Regions from separate parts of the Mesorhizobium sp. WSM1293 genome, predicted to be linked through region 2. Evidence: riboswitches for the same ligand, from Rfam matches in the RefSeq annotation. Region 2 holds a riboswitch; the other holds the start of a gene.

Region 1 (13,540 bases), on a different contig from region 2:
GGACGTTGGGGAGGCGCCTTTGGCTTCGACAGATATCGGCCACGCAGGCAGTGGCGACTGGCTGGTCGGCAATCCGACCGGCTGGCAGCTCGCCTCGGCCCTGTGGATCGGTTCGGTCGGCCTGCTCATCCTCGGCCTGCAGCCGGTGCTGCTCGGAGCTCTCTACACCGAAGGCCATGTCAGCGGCGACGAACTGGCGCTGGTCGCCACCGCCGAGATGATCGCCATTGCCATCGGTTCGGCCGTCGTGGCGATGCTGCTTTCGGCCCACAATATGCGCTGGAAAAGTGCCGTCCTTCTGCTGCTGCTGGCGCTGGCCAATGTGTGGACGGCCTATGCCGCGAGCGCCAACATGCTGATTGCGGCCCGCGCCCTTGCCGGGCTCGCCGAGGGCGGTCTGGTCGCCATCGCCACCGAACTGATCGCCCGCTCGCGGCGTGCCGAGCGCATCGGCGGCTATTTCGTCACCATGCAGACGCTGGCGCAATGCGCGCTCGCCCTGTTGCTGGCGCTCTATGTCATCCCGGCCGCAGGGTCGGCGGGTGGCTTCATCGTTCTTGCCGTCGTCTGCGTCGTGTCGCTGGCGGTCGCTTTCACTGTCCCAGGTGACTATGCCGACCTGCCCAAGGAAGAGAATCTGGCCAATGTGCTGACGGTTTCCTCGATGACCGCGCTGCTGTCGGTCTTCTGCTACTTCATGTTCTTCGGCGCGGTCTGGGCTTTCCTGGAGCCGCTAGGCGCGCAATACGGCATCGATGGCCGCACCGTCGGCCTGATCGTCTCGGCCAGCCTCGCGGTGCAGGTCCTGGGGGCGATGACGGCGACCGCGTTCGAGGCGCGCATCGATTATCGCCTTGCCATCGCGGCGATCGGCGTCGTGGCGCTTGTCAGTTCCCTGGTTCTTGCCAGCAGCCCCGGCCTGACGACGTTCTGGGTCGCTGCCCTGGCCATGGGCTTTATCCTGCTGTTCATCGTGCCCTACCAGATCCGTCTGGCGATCACCGCCGACGAGACGCGCACCGCCGTGCTGCTGGTGCCGGCAGCCCAACTGTTCGGCCTGGCGATCGGGCCGATTGCGGCGTCGCTGCTCATCGACGGCAAGGATTTCCGGCCGGTGCCGGAATTCGCCGCCGCCAGCGCGGTGGCAAGCGTGGCGCTGCTCGGTCTCTTCGTTCTTGTGTCACGTCGCCGTCGTGCGGTTGCCTGAGCGGGGAGCGCATGTCGAACACCTGGAGCAACTGGTCGGGCTTCGTAAGTGCCGAGCCCAAGCTGATCGCCAGCCCCGGCGATGTCGGTGAACTCGGTGATCTCGTCCGGACCGCGCCTGGCCCGGTGCGCGTGGCCGGCGCCGGTCATTCCTTCACACCGCTGGTGAAATCGCAGGGCACGATCCTGTCCCTGGAGAGACTGGAAGGGCTGGTCTCGCACGACGCGCAAAAACATCAGGCGCGGGTGCGGGCAGGGACCCGGCTCGGCCCGCTCATGCACATCCTGCAAGGCATTGGCCAGGGCCTGCCCAACATGGGCGATATCGACCGCCAGGCGATCGGCGGCGCGCTGGGCACAGCCACGCACGGCTCGGGACCGACGCTCGGCGCCTATCACACGCAGCTGGAGACGGTGCAGATCGTCGACGGGCTTGGCAAGGTCCGCGACTTCAAGCGGGCAGGGGATCGGGACATGATCCACGCCATCGGTGTTGCGCTCGGCGCTTTCGGCGTGCTCACCGAAGTGACGCTGAACAACATCGCGACCTACCGGTTGCGCCGCCGCAAATATGTGCTGCCGATCACCGAGATGCTGCGTGATTTCGAGGCGATGATGGCCGCGCATCGCTCGGCCGAATTCTACTACATTCCGTTTTCCGGCTATGCGCAGTTCATCGCCAGCGATTTCAGCGATGCCGCACCCACCACGCGGCCGCCGGAAGAGGACGAGGCGGGTTTGAGGACACTGCGCAGGCTGCGCACTTCACTTGCCTGGCTGCCATCGCTGCGTGGCCGCCTGATCCGATCGGCGGCCGCCAAATTTCCCGCCGAGGACTACGTGCAGGACTGGCTCAACGTCTATGCCAGCGACCGGCAGACCAAGTTCAACGAGATGGAATATCATTTGCCGTTCGAGGAAGGGCCGAAGGCGCTGGCCGAGATCATCGAGCTGACCGAGAAGCGCTTTCCCGAGGTCTATTTCCCGATGGAGGTGCGCTCGGTCGCGCCGGACCAGTTCTGGCTTTCGCCATTCTACAACAGGCTGACCTGCTCCATCGCCATCCACCATGACGCCGCGAACGATCCTTTGCCGTTCATGCGGGCGGCAGAGCCGATCTTTCGCAGATATGGCGGCCGGCCGCATTGGGGCAAGATGCATAGCCTCAAGGCGGCGGAGCTGAAAAAGCTCTACCCGCGCTGGGACGATGCCATGGCGGCGCGCCGCGACATCGATCCGGAAAACCGCTTCGTGTCGCCCTACATGGCCGGCCTGTTCGGCATCGAATGATGAGCACCTATTTTTCCACCCTCTCGGATGCGCTGAAGACCGCCGGCATCTTCCGACCCTGCCTGCTGCTCGACCGCGATCGGCTGGACGGAAACATTGCCCTGGTAAAAAGGAGGCTGGATCCCGGCCTGGCCGTGCGGCTGGTCGACAAATCGCTCGCCTGCCTGCCGCTGCTTGCGCATATAGGCAAGGCGCTTCGCCATGAGCGCTTCATGACCTTCCACCCGCCGATCAGCGAGGCGGTGCTGAAGGCGTTTCCGGATGCCGATCTGCTCTACGGCAAGCCGATGCCGATCGGTGCGGCAAGGGCTGCGCTGGTGAAGGGTGATGCCGACTGGTCGCGTGTCTGCTGGCTGATCGACAGCGAGGAGAGACTGGCGGAATACGGTGCTCTCGCTGACGAACTCGGCATCGGCCTGCGCATCGCTTTCGAGATCGATGTCGGGCTGCATCGCGGCGGCTTTGCTGATCCCGCGGCCTTGTCGAAGGCGTTGAGCGCGTTGCCGGCCCGGCTGCATTGCGAAGGCGTCATGGCCTACGAGGCGCATGCACCGCTCATTCCCGGCCTTTTCGGCGGACCGGCAAAGGCATTGGCGGAGGCGTCGGCGCAGGCTGCGGCGTTCGTCGCCTGTCTCGGCGCCGACCAGCGCCGTATCCTCAACATCGGCGGCAGCAAGACCGCGCTGCTTCATCGTGGCGGCGCGGCCAATGAAGTGTCGATGGGCTCGGCCTTCGTGCTGCCCAGCGACTTCGATACGCCAGGCCTCGACGGCTTCCAGCCGGCGGCTTTCATCGCCACGCCGATCCTGAAAGTGGTCGAGCCGATGCTGCCTGGCCCGCCGGCCGTCACCCGCCTGCTGCAGGCGCTCGGCCGGTTTCCGCGCAAGGGCTGCTATCTCTATGGCGGCAAGTGGATGGCCGAGCCGGTCTTCCCCCAAGGCATGAAGACGAACGGCCTGCTCGGCCTGTCCTCCAACCAGCAATTCATGGGCTTGCCCGCCGATGCGACCGCAAGGCCAGGCGACTACGCGTTTCTAAGGCCGACGCAGAGCGAGGCCGTGCTGCAGCAATTCGGGTCGATCGCCGTGTTTTCCGGCGGAAAGGTCATCGATCGCTGGCCGGCGCTGCCGATGGCGTGATCGAGCTACGCCTTCACCGGTACCCAGATCTCCAGGCCGCCATTGCCGCTGTGGGCATCGAACTCCGGTCCATAGCGCTCGAATTCCGGTGCATCCGCGATTTCGTGACCGGAGGCGGGCAGCCAGCTGTTCCAGATCGTGTTGATCGTCCGGCGGATGGATGAGATGTGCTCGCGGTGCGAGAACACCGCATATTTCTGCGCCGGCACCCGCACCCGATAGAAGTCCTTCGGCAGATCCGCAAAGCCGGACACTTCGACGCCGACGACATAGTCGAAATTGCCCGCGTCGTCGCCATTAAGGCACACGCCGTAGAAAACGCCTGAGATCTCGCCGGGGATGTTGCCGATAAAGGGTGCAAAACGCTGCCACTGCATCGGAATCCCGGCGCTGGTTTCACAGCTGTAGCGTTCGCCGAGGCCGGCGATCAGGAACGGCCGGCTGGTCTCGAAGCGCGGTGGTTCGAGATTGGTGAGGAGGGACTGGTCCATCAGGATCGGCTCCACGAGGTCGAGGTTGTTGGTCGAGCCTTGCGCGCGCACCAGTTCCGGCGTGGTGCCGAACTGATCGCGGAAGGCACGGGTGAACGCCTCATGCGAGTTGTAGCCGGCGTCGAGCGCGACGACGAGGATGTCGGGCGCTCCGCCGGCCAGCTTGCGCGCCGCCTCGGTCAGCCGGCGTGAGCGCATGTAACCCATCACCGAGCGGCCGGTTGCGGCGCCGAAGGCGCGCGTCACATGAAAACGCGACACGCCGCTGCTTTGCGCGACATCGTCAAGCGAGATCGCCTCCGGCAGATGGCTCTCGACGAACCACAGCGCTTTCTCGGTCGGGTTCATGGGGCTCCTTTTCGCATTGGCCGGATCATCTTGGCGTTTCCTGGCGCGGCCAGTTTGATCGAAATTGCGCATTCCGTGCAATCTGCGCCGATCCCATGGGCTTTCGCTTGACAGCGGGCCGCGTCATCTCCTAAGAATGTTATGTTATTACATAAAATGAGCGTGCAATGCCTGTTTCCCTTAGCTGGCCCACCACTTCGTCCGAGAAATCCATTGCGAAGCGTTTGGTGGAAATCTACGCTGAAGTGGTGATGGTCCCCGAGCCGAAAGGCGAGGGGTGAAAAGGGAACACGGTGAGGCCTGTTCAGGTCGAGGCCGTGGCTGCCCCCGCAACTGTAAGCGGCGAGCAAAATCCGTGAATGCCACTGGCCGGCAAGGCTGGGAAGGCAGGATGGCGCAACGACCCGCGAGCCAGGAGACCTGCCATCACTGAGTTGACCGGACGGGGTGTGCCGGGAGGAAACGCGAATCCCGGCCTTGTCGGCCGGTTCGCCAGCTTCCTTCCGTCGCCAGTTTTGGAAAGTGACGGAAAGTTGGACGGCTCCATCGATCATCGCATCACCATGCGCACGCTTTGCCGTCCCCGCAATCCGGCGGGCTGCAGCCGATGAGCGCAGCGCTTCTCGAAGCCCATGACCTCTGTGCCATGGCGAATGGGCGGAATCTGGTCCAGGCGGTCAGCTTCTCGGTGGCCGCTGGCGATCGCCTTGCCATCATCGGTCCCAACGGCGCCGGCAAGACGACGCTGCTGCGCATGCTGTCGGGCATGCTGCGGCCAAGTTCCGGCGAGGTGAAGCTTGGCGGACGCGGGCTGGACAGGATTTCGGCCGCCGAGCGGGCGTTGCATATCGCCGTTGTCGGCCAGACCGACCAGCCCGATCCGCGGCTGGCGGTGATCGATTATGTCGAGCTTGGCCGGGTCCCGCACGCCGGACTGAGGCGCAGGAGCGAGGAACGCGACATTGTCGTCAATGCGCTGCGCCGGACCGGCCTGCTGCCGCTGCTTGGCCGCACCGTCGGCTCGCTGTCGGGCGGCGAGCGCCAGCGCGCCCAACTGGCGCGCGCCATCGCCCAGCAGCCCAAAATCCTGTTCCTCGACGAACCGACCAACCATCTGGACCCGCGCGCCCGCGGCGAACTGCTCGACCTCGTGGCAGGCTTCGAGATGACGGTGATCGCGGTGCTGCACGATCTGGCGCTGGTAGCACCCTTCGCCACCAGGGTTGCGGTGATGAATCATGCCCGCCTGCAAGCGCTCGCCGCACCGCGCGAAGCGCTGGCCCAACAGCTGATCCGCGAGATTTTCGGCATCGATGTGCTGCGCCTGCGCCATCCGACCGAGGATCGAGAGTTGACGGTGTTCGAGGTTCCGAACCGTGCCGCGCCGCCGTCGTGATTGAAGCCGTTCCATAGTCGACCCGATCCCACCCACAAGGAGCATACCCGTGAAACGCCTCGCTTTTTCGCTTGCCGTCTCGCTGCTGACCTCGACCGCCTTCGCCTTCCCGGTAACCGTCGACAGCTGCGGCAAGCCGCTGACCTTCGACGCGCCGCCGAAGCGCGCTGTCATCCATGATCTGAACATGGCCGAGATGGCTTTCGCGCTGAAATTGCAGCCGTCAATCGTCGGCCTGACCGGCATCACCGGATGGTACAAGGTCGGTCCCGAATTCAAGGCAGAGCAGGGTTCGATCCCGGAGCTGGCGCCGAAATATCCGACGCTCGAAAACCTCGTGGCCGTGGAGCCGGATTTCTTCTTCGCCGGCTGGTACTACGGCATGAAGCCGGGTGGCGAGGTGACGCCCGACACGCTTGCCCCGCACGGCATCAAGACGCTGGTTCTGGCGGAAAGCTGCGTCCATCTCGACAAGAGGCGCCCCGCCGCCTCGATGGACCTGCTCTACGGCGACGTCGAAAAGCTGGGCAAGATCTTCGGCAAGGAGACAGAGGCGGAAAAGCTTGTCTCTGGCTGGAAGGCGCAGCTCGCCGACATCACCGCCAAGGTCGGCAGCGCCAAGGGCACGCGGGTGTTCCTCTACGATTCCGGCGAGGACAAGCCGTTCACCGCAGGCAAGTTCGCCATCCCCAGCGCCATGATCACTGCCGCCGGCGGCGACAACATCATGGCTGACATGGACACCAGCTGGGGCAACACGGATTGGGAAACGGTGGCGTCGCGCAATCCGCAATTCCTCATCCTGCTCGATTACCAGGACGGTGGCGGCTACAGGAAGCTGCTCGACTTCCTGAAGGCGCATCCGGCCATGAAGGAGACCGACGCGGTCAAGAACGAGCGCTTCGTTGCCCTCCGCTACGCCGAGCTGACGCCTGGACCCGCCAACATCGAAGCGATCGACAAGATCGCCAAGGCCATGCACCCGGAAGCATTTTGAGCTTGCGCCATCCGGCATTTGCGTTGGCCATGCTGGCGGGAGCGGCGGCGATCGCCGCTCTCGCTCTGCTGTCGATCGCCTATGGCTCGACGCTGATCCCGCTGGCCGACGTTGTAGCAGCGCTTGGCCGCGCAATCGGCTTAGGCGGGCACGACGTGTCCGGGCCGGTCGGCAAGATCGTCGTCGATCTGCGGCTGCCGCGCACGATCCTGGCCATCTGCGTCGGCGCGGGCCTCGGCGTCGTCGGCGCGCTGCTGCAGACAGTGACCCGCAACGATCTCGCCGATCCGTTCCTGTTCGGCCTGTCGTCGGGCGCCGCCGCCGGTGCTGTTTCCGTCATCACCGTCTTCGGCGACAGCTTTGGCATCTGGACGTTGCCGGTCGCGGCCTTCACCGGCGGCATATTGGCCGCCGGCGTCGTCCTGCTGCTGGTCGCGCGGGTGAGGGGCCAAGGGCCGGAGCGGCTGATCCTCGCCGGCCTTGCCGTGTCCTTCATGTTCACCGCCTTGACCAACTACCTGGTCTTTGCCGGCGACCAGCGCGCCGCCCACTCCGTGTTGTTCTGGACGATGGGCGGCCTTGGCCTGGCGCGCTGGGACAATATCTGGTTGGGCGCGCTGGGTGCGGGCACCATTCTGGCTTACGCGCTGTGGAACCACCGCCGGCTCGATGCCTTCCTGGCCGGCGAAAACGCCGCCGAAAGCCTTGGCGTGCCAGTGGCGCGCATGCGCCGAATGACGTTTCTCGTCGCCGCCTTCTCGACGGCGATCCTGGTCTCTGTCGCCGGGGTCATCGGCTTCGTCGGGCTGATGATCCCGCATCTGTCGCGGCCGCTGGCAGGCCCCTTGCATCTGCGCCTGGTTGCCAGCTGCGCCGTCTTCGGCGCGGTGCTTTTGCTGGCCAGCGATCTTCTGGCCCGAACGCTGCTGCCGCCGCAGGAACTGCCGATCGGCATCATCACCAGCTCGGTCGGTGCGTTCTTCGTCGTCACCATGCTGATCCGCAACCGGCTTTGAGCGCGTTTGGCAACCGGTCGCCGGATCACACGGTCCAGAAATAGCGCACGATGTGGAAGAACACCGGGGCGGCGAAGACCAGGCTGTCGGTGCGGTCCATCATGCCGCCATGGCCTTCGATGAGATGGCCCCAGTCCTTGACGCCCTGGTCGCGCTTGATGGCCGAGGCGACCAGCCCGCCTAGGAATCCCATCGAGCAGGCGACGAAGGCCACGGCTGCCGCCTGCAGCGGCGAGAAGGGCGTCACGAACGACAACAGCGCGCCGAGCAGGCTCGCCGACACCAATCCGCCGATCAGCCCTTCCCAGGTTTTCGACGGCGAGACGTTCGGCGAAAACCGGTGTTTACCAAACAGCTTGCCGAAGATGTACTGCAGCACGTCGCTGCCTTGCACGACGATGATCAGGAAGGCGATCAGCAGCAAGGTGCGGCCTTCGAAGCCTGGCACGTCGAGTGTCAGCAGGGCGGGGACGTGGCTGACGCAATAGACCGAGATCATCACCGCCCATTGCTGCGCGGCGATCCGCTCGAGGAAGCGTTCGGTGTCGCCATGCAGCGCCGTGATGGCCGGCATCAAGAGGAAGCAGTAGACCGGAATGAAGATGACGAAGAGCCCATACCAGGCGGTCCACACCAGCCAGTACTGAAACGGGATGATGATGCCGAACATGCCGAGCAGCACCCAATGGTCGCTGCGGCGCGTATGCGTCAGCGTCACGAATTCGCGCAGCGCGGCGAAGGAAATCAGCGCAAACAGGATGGTCATCCCGTAACGGCCGAAGAAGAAGGCGACCGTCATCAGCGCCACCATCACCCACCAGGCGTTGATGCGCTGCGTGAGATTGACAAGCGTCGAGCTCAGCGGCTTCGGCGCTCGCGCCGAAAGGATGGTGGCGACGATGCTGGCGGTGGTCAAAACCGCCAGCAGGCCGATGATCAGGATGGAGATCTCGTGGCGCATCAATCGTCTCGCTCGGGACGCGGGTTGAGCGCCAGAAGCGCGGCGTGGGCGCGCTCGAGAAAGGCGCGGCGTTCTTCGCCCGGGCCAACCGCGACAGGCGCGCCGAAAACGACGCGGCACAGCAGCGGCACCGGCAGGAACTGGCCCTTGGGCAGCACGCGCGACATGTTCTCGATCCAGCACGGGATCAGCTCGACCTCAGGCCGCGCCGTCGACAGATTGTAGAGCCCGGAGCGGAACGCCAGCAGCGGCTCGTCTGTCATGTTGCGGGTGCCCTCGGGAAACAGGATAAGCGAGTGCCCTTGGTCGAGAACCGACAGCATGATCTCGATGGGGTTTTCCTCAGGTCTCGTCCATTGCCGGTTGATGAGCACGGACGACAACATGTCCTGCGCGATGAAGCGGCGCAGCCGCGACTTCCCCCAATATTCGCCTGCGGCAACAGCATGGGTGATCGCGCGCTCCCTTTCGCTGAGACAGGCCGACAAAAGGATGAAGTCGCCATGGCTGGTGTGATTGGCGAAATAGATGCGCTGCCGCTCGGAGGGCAGGCTGCCGTTCCAGATCGGCCGCACCCCGGTCACCATCCGGGCCAGAGCCGACAGGCCGACGGAGGTTACCGTCTGCAGCAAGGTGAAGGTCTTGAGCGAAAGCTTGTTCATCGCGGCGCCCAAAACCCTGCCGCCAGAAGCGCTGCGGCGAACAGAGCCAGGGCAGCGCGCTGCTTGAACAGCAAGCGGCTTGTGCCGGCCATGCGGTCATCGAGCAAGCGTGTCGCGAACGGAGCCGGTTTCAGGCGCATGCGCGCCAACATGTCATCCACCGCGGCACCGCCGGAAGCTTCGTCGTCATGGCTCGCCATCAGTCGGAACAGCAGCGCGTCGAATGCCAGCAATGCCGACAGCGCCAGCACCGCAACCGCGCTCGCGGCGGCGATCGACAAAGCGATGGCCGCGGGCAAGGTCTCGAAGGCACCGCGCGCCGATGCGGCTAGAGGCGCAAGGACATTTGCGGCCAGCACGATTGCGGCCGGCCACGCGGCCTGTCGCATCAGCATGCCGGCGAAGCGGTCGGTGCGGTCCTGATAGGTATTGCCTGTCATGACGCCGCCCGCCCCGTAGCCTCTGCAAGATGAATCGGCCGGCCGGCGGCCGCGAGCATCTCGCGGGCGAGCGCTGGCGTCCCGGCCCTGCCGGTCGCCACCAGCCATTCGGCGACGACGCCGGCGCTGCGCTGGAAGCCGAGCGCGCAGCACACCAGGACGGTGCCGTCGCGGCGTGCATTCTCCAGCGCGCCGGCTGCCTGTTGCCGTATCGCCAGTGGCGGCGGCAACAGGTCGATCATCGGAAAGCTGATCCAGCGGCAATCGGTTGTCGCCGGCTTTTCGAGTTCGGCGGCGAGGTCGATGACCGTGCCGAAGCTGTTGGCCTCGCTTGCCGTGGGAAAGCGCCCGAGAAAGACACCTTCGGCAATCGCCACCTGGGGGGCAAGATTGCGCGTCCAGGCCCATATGTTTGCCCTGGCGCCGAGGCGATAAGGCAAGAGCAGGACACGGCTTGCAAGCGTCATGGTGCCATCGGCGGATTTCTGGAACACCTTTTCGCCTGCGCCAGCATAGGCGAAGGCGACGATGGCCAGCGCCAGCGCCGGCCAAAGCAGGAAGAGCGCGACAGCGCAAAGGAAGGCACCGAGCGCGGCACCGGCCAGCGCGAGGACGGCGCCCAGCGCGTAGAACCGCGCCAGCCGCCGCGCTTTCGCATCGTTGGTCAGCCGGAAGCCCACAAACGGCAATGCGCCGCTACGCGGAAACAGCCACAGCGCAAAGAACCCGAGCAGCGCGCCGGTCGGGATGTCGATGAAGTGATGCTGCCAGGTCGTCAGCACCGAGGCGCCGATGAGGAAGCTCCAGCCATGCCAGAGCGGCAGGAGCAACCCGCCGAGCCGGTGGCGCCAATGATCCCAGATGATCGCCAAAAGGGCGATGTGCAGCGAGGGCGCCTGGTTGAACGGCTTGTCGAAACCGCCGAGCACGGCAAACAGGAAGCCCGGCAGGCCGGTCGTCGCCGGTCGCACGAATGTAGCGGTCAGCGGGAACAGGATGAAGCAGATAACGGCGACGATTTGCGCGGTGAGATAGCGTCCGGCCAGACGGTCGACCCCTTGCCTGTCGTTGTTGAGCAGCAGCGACAGGCCGTAGAACAGGTTGATCGACCAATAGGGCACGATGGTCCAGGCGAGGAACGGGATGCCGTGCTCCCACGAGAACACGATACTGCCGACATCGTCGCGCCGCGACGCCAGCCAGTTGGCGAAGCCGTAGCTGAGATAGAAGAACGGCGCCAGGAAGGCCAGCCACAGGGCTGCCCTGACGACCACCCGGCTATAGGGTTCGGCACGCGCCACGGATGCAGGCGATGACACCATGCTGCTCAGCGGCGCCGCGCGAGCGAGACGGTGAAGATGCCCCATTGGTCGATGCGCTGGTCGAGCTTTTCGAAACCGGCGGCTTCGACGAGCTGGTCCATTTCGCCTTGCGTGCGCCGGCGCATCACCCAGGCCTCGCCGCCGCGATGCGAGGTCAGGCTGCGGGCGATCATCTCGAGCTGCGGGTGCCAAGGCTGGTTGGTGTAGAGCAACAGGCTGCCCGGCTGCATGGCGCTGGCCAATCCACCGAGCGAGCGGGCGATCATCGCATTGTCCGAGAATAGCTCGTAGAGGCCGGAAACGATGGCGAGGTCCGGCGCCGGATCGGCGTTGGCGAGCATGTCGGCATCGAAAGCGTCGGCGCGCTGGAACGTGACGTCAGCCGGCAATTGCCGCTCCGTGATCAGCTTGCGGCCAAGCTGCACGTTGAGGTCGGAATAATCCTGCAGACGCACGCTCGCCGGCTGGTCGGGGCTCTTCACGATGGCATCGAGAACATAGCGGCCGTGGCCGGCGGCGATGTCGAGAATATGCACTGGCCGGCCAGTGGTCTTGAGCGTTGCCAGGCAAGAGCCGATCAGTTCTTCGAGATGCAGCTTGCGCTGGCGGATGCCGCGCCAGCCGATGGCTTCCAGGAAGACACGGTCGACGACGCGGCCAAGGGGCGTAAGGCCGCGCGCGTCGTTTTCGTAGACATAATCCAGCGTCGAGCCGGAATCGAAGCCGGTGGCAATGCCGGTCTTCATGCCTTGGGAAACCCAGGCGCCCATGCGGATGGAGGCGCGGCTGAATGCCCAATAGAGGCCCTTGGGCGACATCAAAGCGAGCGGTGAAGCAAGCCGGTCGGCCTCGTCGCGTGTGTAGCCGGCAATGTCCGCCTGCTTCAGGTCGACCGGCGCATCCGGTGCCGCGAACTGCCTGGCCAGGAACGGCCGGATCAGGTCGAGGGCCTTTGCCCGGTCGCGTTCGCCCAGCGTGTCGTGGAAGAAGCCCGGCAGCACATGACGTTCCTTGATGCGGCTGCCGAGATTGACGAAGAACTCGTGCTGCGGGCCGTGGCGCACGACCCAGTCGCTGCCCGAAAGCAGAAGCTGCGTCGGCGCGGTGATGGCGCGGGCGTCCGCAACGATGCGGGCGGCATGCTGATAGAGTTCGATCAGGATGTTGGAACTGATCGGCCGCGTGATCAGTGGATCGCTCTCGAAAGAGGCGATGCGCACGGGATCATGGGTCAGGAATTTCGCCTTGACATAGGAATTGACGAAGAAGCGGCCCTTGATCTTCTGCCAGAGCGCTATGCCCTCCTTGGCGAAGGGCACGTAGAGTTTTACCGAGAAGGCCGGTGAGGCCAGCACCATGGCGCGCAGCTTCGGCGCATAGTCATGCACCCAGGCGGCGGCCAGAACGGCGCCGAAGGACTGCGCGATCAGCGCGATATCGCGCGTGGCGAAGCCATCCCTTTCAGCGATCTCGCGCATGAAGCAGTCGATGTCGCGCACCAGCGCCGAGAAGGACGGGGCATAGCCGCGCTCGCCGGACGAACGGCCATTGCCGCGGGCATCCCAGGCATAGAAGGCGTGGTCCGGCATCCGCAATTCATCGACGAGATGGGCCATGCGGCCGCCATGCTCGTGGCCGCGATGGAAGAGCACCACCGCGCCGTTGGCATCGGCGGAGGCCGCCGGCCAGAAGCGGTAGAAGATCTCCGTCCCGTCATGGCTGCGGAAGACCCGCTCCTGCGCTTGCCGCGCAAGGCTTTCCGTGGCCGCGGCGGCGATCGGGTCGTGCATCATGGTCTTTCCCTCTGGCGGCCCCACTGGCGGCATGGCGAGCCTCGATGCTCAGCTGGCGCTGCCAATAAGCCCGGCGCGTATCCGGTTTATGGCGGTCAGCAGCGAAAGCGTTGCCATGGCCGGAAACACAAATGGCGCGATCGATACCGGCCACAGCCCTGGGGCGCACAGCACGGCGACGACGCCGAGCGCCAGCGCCCTGTCGCTCTTGCCGAACGGCCCGGCATAGTTGCGGCCGATCTTGGCGGCGATGCCGAGCACGCCGGCAAACTCGGTCAGCACCGCCGATATTGCGAAGGCGACGACGCCCCATGCGCCAAATTCCGGAAAGACGGCAAAAGGCAAGATCAGCGCGAGGTCCGAAACGACGTCGCACAACTCGTTCAGATACATGCCGAGCGTCGAGGCTTGGCCATGCTCGCGCGCCAGCATGCCGTCCACGGCATTCAGCGCCATGCGGACGAACATCACCACGGGGA
Region 2 (3,800 bases):
ATCAAGGCGACCGCCATCAAGGAACTGGTCGACACGACGGGCGCCGGCGATCTCTATGCCGCCGGCTTCCTGCATGGCTACACGCAAGGCCGCGACCTGCAGACCTGCGGCGACCTTGGCTCACTGGCGGCCGGATTGGTGATCCAGCAGATCGGCCCCAGGCCTCGGCAGAATCTGCGCCGCGAGGCTGAGCAGGCGGGGTTGTTGTAGGGCAGCATCTCGGCCACGCATTGCCCACCTTTCCCTTTTGCAGGCTGTCCAGGCAAGCGCGTGTAAATCGAACGCGTACCAGTCCGAGAAGCATGCCGGTTTTTCTCCAAATTTCTGATTGTTGAGGCTCAGGAACATTGGCGCACTTCGGGCCAGTACTGCCGCCCGATGATGAATGGCCAACACGGGCCCTTTGACGAAGTCGTTTTGAGACGGGATCGTACAAGAGGCAGATTGCCCGAGGGGCGAGCCACAGTCTGCAACATCGGAGCCGCAGAATGCTCAGCTCTACGGCGACATGGGACGTGGAACAAGCCGCAGGCGAACAATTTACATAAACACATAAACATTTCTTTATACGGCATTGACAAGAAATTGGGCTGCTGCGATTGTTCGCATGTCGTGGTTCTCCGCAAGGCGTTGCCGTAGCGGAGCTAAGAGGGAAGCCGGTACATGCCGGCGCTGCCCCCGCAACTGTAAGCGGCGAGCCAAACCCAACAATGTCATTGGGGCGAATGCCCCGGGAAGACGGGGCAGAGGCTGTGACCCGCGAGCCAGGAGACCTGCCTCGGTAAACAACGTCCACAGGCGGGGTGTCTGGTGGCTGCGGCAGCTCGGCGTTGATGCCGGCCTGCTAGCGCCTTCCTTGCCCCCCGCCCCAACCATCGGGGTATGGAATGAATGTCTCCCAGCAAGTTCCCATAGCAACGCTTGGCGTGCCGCGTATCGGTCGCCGGCGAGAACTGAAATTCGCTCTCGAAAGCTACTGGTCCGGAAAATCGTCTGCTGCCAACCTTCTGGCGACGGCGAAGGCACTGCGTGCCGCCAGTTGGAGCGAGCAGCACGACCGCGGCGTGTCGAAAATCCCGTCGAACGATTTCTCACTTTATGACCATGTGCTCGACACCGCGGCAATGGTCGGCGCCGTGCCAGCTCGTTACGGCTGGACGGGCGGCGAGGTCCCGCTCGACATCTACTTCGCGATGGCGCGCGGCACGCAAGGCGATACCGCGGGTTGCGGACAGGCCAGTCACGGGCATGCAGTTCAGGGGCAGCGCGTAACCGCGATGGAAATGACCAAATGGTTCGACACGAACTACCACTACATCGTGCCGGAGCTGGGCGACGATCAGACCTTCGCCCTCTCGTCAACCAAACCAGTCGATCACTTTCTGGAGGCAAAAGAGCTCGGCATCCATACACGCCCGGTCATCCTTGGACCGGTGACCTTCCTCAAGCTGGCGAAGTCTCCCGATCAGGGCTTTAATCCCATAGCGCTGCTACCGCGGCTGCTGCCCGTCTACGAGCAACTCCTGCAGAGGCTGGAACTCTCGGGGGCCGACTGGGTGCAGATTGATGAGCCGGCGCTTGTGCTCGACCTTAACCCGAACGAACGAGCTGCCTTCGAATTCACCTACGGCCAGCTGTCGAATGCCGCGCCCAAGTTGAAAGTTATGTTGGCTACCTATTTCGGGCCGTTGGGAAACAATCTCGAGACCGCGGTTTCGCTGGGCCTGGCGGGCCTGCATCTCGACCTCGTGCGCGCTCCCGAGCAATTGGAGACGATTGGTCGGCTCGCACCGAAGGATCTGGTGCTCTCGCTTGGCTTGATCGATGGCCGCAATGTCTGGCGCGCGAACCTGACCGCCATTCTCGACCGCATCAAGCCGGTCATCGCCGGTTGGCCGCTCGACCGCGTCGAAATTGCGCCTTCCTGCTCGCTGCTTCACGTGCCGATGGACCTGCGGATGGAGACCGCGCTCGATGTAGACGTCCGTTCGTGGCTGGCATTCGCCGCCCAGAAGACTGAAGAGCTGCTCGTGCTGGCCCAAGCCTTGTCCGAAGGCTGGGAGGCCGTAACAGGCGGGCTGAAGGCTTCTGATGAGGCGGCCGCCGCGCGCGCAATGTCGACAAAGGCCCATGATCCGCTCGTCCGCGGGCGCGTCAGCAGCATTGACGGCGCCATGAAGCAACGAAAGAGCGCATTTGCCAAGCGCTCGAGAGTCCAGGCTGACACGCTCGCCCTGCCGTTGTTCCCGACGACGACCATCGGGTCCTTCCCGCAGACGCCCGAGGTGCGCAGGGCACGCTCCGCTCATGCGAAGGGTCGGCTGAGCTATATGGACTATCAGACCTTCCTGAAGAAGGAGACTGAGTGGGCCGTCCGTTGGCAGGAGGAGATCGGGCTCGACGTGCTGGTACATGGCGAGTTCGAACGAAACGACATGGTGCAGCATTTCGGCGAGCAGTTGTCCGGCCTCGCCTTCACCCAGCATGGCTGGGTGCAAAGTTACGGCTCCCGGCTCGTGCGCCCTCCCATCATCTTCGGCGACGTATCGCGGCCCAATCCGATGACGGTTCTCTGGTGGCAATTTGCCCAGTCGCTGACGAAAAAGCCGGTGAAGGGCATGCTCACGGGCCCAGTGACGATTCTTAACTGGTCTTTTGTTCGCGACGACGTACCTCGCGCCGAGGTCTGCCGCCAGATTGCACTCGCCATGCGCGATGAAGTGGCCGACCTCGAAAGAGCTGGCGCAAGAGTGATCCAGATCGATGAGGCTGCGTTTCGCGAAGGCTTGCCCCTGCGGAAGTCCGAGTGGAAGCATTATCTCGGCTGGGCTGTCGAATGCTTCCGGCTCGCCTCGACGGGTGTAGAGGACGCGACTCAAATTCACACCCACATGTGCTATTCGGAGTTCAATGAAATCATCGACTCGATTGCTGAACTGGACGCGGACGTGATTTCAATCGAGACGTCGCGCTCCAAAATGGAACTGCTGGACGCCTTCACCAAGTCGAAATATCCGAACGAAATCGGTCCCGGCGTCTACGACATTCACTCGCCACGTGTCCCCGAGATCGGCGAGATCTTGCATCTTGCCCAACTGGCTCGCGAGCGACTGTCGGACGGCCAACTGTGGGTGAATCCGGACTGCGGCCTCAAAACAAGGAAATGGGAAGAGGTCCGCCCTGCCCTCATCAACATGATCGCTGCAGCCTGCGCGCTGCGGGAGAAAGTGCAGGCGCAGGCCGCTGGGCCACTGTGACCGGCAAACATGTGACCCGCGGGCCTCGCGGATAATTTGAGGCAGAAAGGACGGCATCGAAAAGCCGCGAAGACGTCGGTCGACGCGTGCGAGTCCACCCTTGTCGTCCAGCCGAAGGCCGCTGGACGGCTGAGCGGCGGGGCAGGATTTGGGACGCCGATTCTGGTCCGAGGACGGATGATTTCGGCCACGAAATGGAGGAAGGCGGTTTTGTCCGTGAGCTTCTGCCTCACAGGGCCAGCGGCCGACAGACGCGAGGGATCAACGCTTGCAGATGCCGCCTGAGCACTGGCACTATCGAGATATCGGCGGCGAGGTCGACCCATCAAGAGCGTCGGTGTCGATTTGACTGCGTCGCATGTGGCGGACATCGACAAAATAGCCATACCGCCCAGCCGCAAGCTGCGACCATTCCTCATCGTGCGAATTGAAGCCGGCTGCATCTGGCACGGCGTGTGCTCCGCTCCTGCTGAAGTTCCGCTAGGACAGAGCTTTTCACGCGCGCACGGCTCGCGGTGGTGTGTTGCTTCGACACAAACGCCC

The links. A riboswitch is a leader RNA that binds a small molecule or an ion and turns the genes downstream of it on or off. The one in region 2 is predicted to bind cobalamin.
Region 1: linked by a shared signal. The riboswitch ahead of M729_RS0124950 (ABC transporter ATP-binding protein) and the one ahead of metE (5-methyltetrahydropteroyltriglutamate--homocysteine S-methyltransferase) in region 2 are both predicted to bind cobalamin.

What each region holds. Positions count from the first base shown of each region.
Region 1 is NZ_AZUV01000025.1:3,127-16,666, forward strand. It holds gene M729_RS0124930 (MFS transporter) at 20-1,207, shown strand; gene M729_RS0124935 (D-arabinono-1,4-lactone oxidase) at 1,219-2,496, shown strand; gene M729_RS0124940 (alanine racemase) at 2,496-3,635, shown strand; gene M729_RS0124945 (AraC family transcriptional regulator) at 3,641-4,474, opposite strand; cobalamin riboswitch at 4,710-4,917, shown strand; gene M729_RS0124950 (ABC transporter ATP-binding protein) at 5,082-5,870, shown strand; gene M729_RS0124955 (ABC transporter substrate-binding protein) at 5,920-6,867, shown strand; gene M729_RS0124960 (iron ABC transporter permease) at 6,897-7,883, shown strand; gene M729_RS0124965 (phosphatidate cytidylyltransferase) at 7,909-8,844, opposite strand; gene M729_RS0124970 (lysophospholipid acyltransferase family protein) at 8,844-9,506, opposite strand; gene M729_RS0124975 (hypothetical protein) at 9,503-9,946, opposite strand; gene M729_RS0124980 (phosphatase PAP2/dual specificity phosphatase family protein) at 9,943-11,268, opposite strand; gene M729_RS0124985 (bifunctional alpha/beta hydrolase/class I SAM-dependent methyltransferase) at 11,274-13,061, opposite strand; gene M729_RS0124990 (CDP-alcohol phosphatidyltransferase family protein) at 13,110-13,540, opposite strand, start outside.
Region 2 is NZ_AZUV01000048.1:195-3,994, forward strand. It holds partial or broken gene M729_RS0130255 (PfkB family carbohydrate kinase) at 1-210, shown strand, start outside; cobalamin riboswitch at 597-796, shown strand; gene metE (5-methyltetrahydropteroyltriglutamate--homocysteine S-methyltransferase) at 912-3,257, shown strand.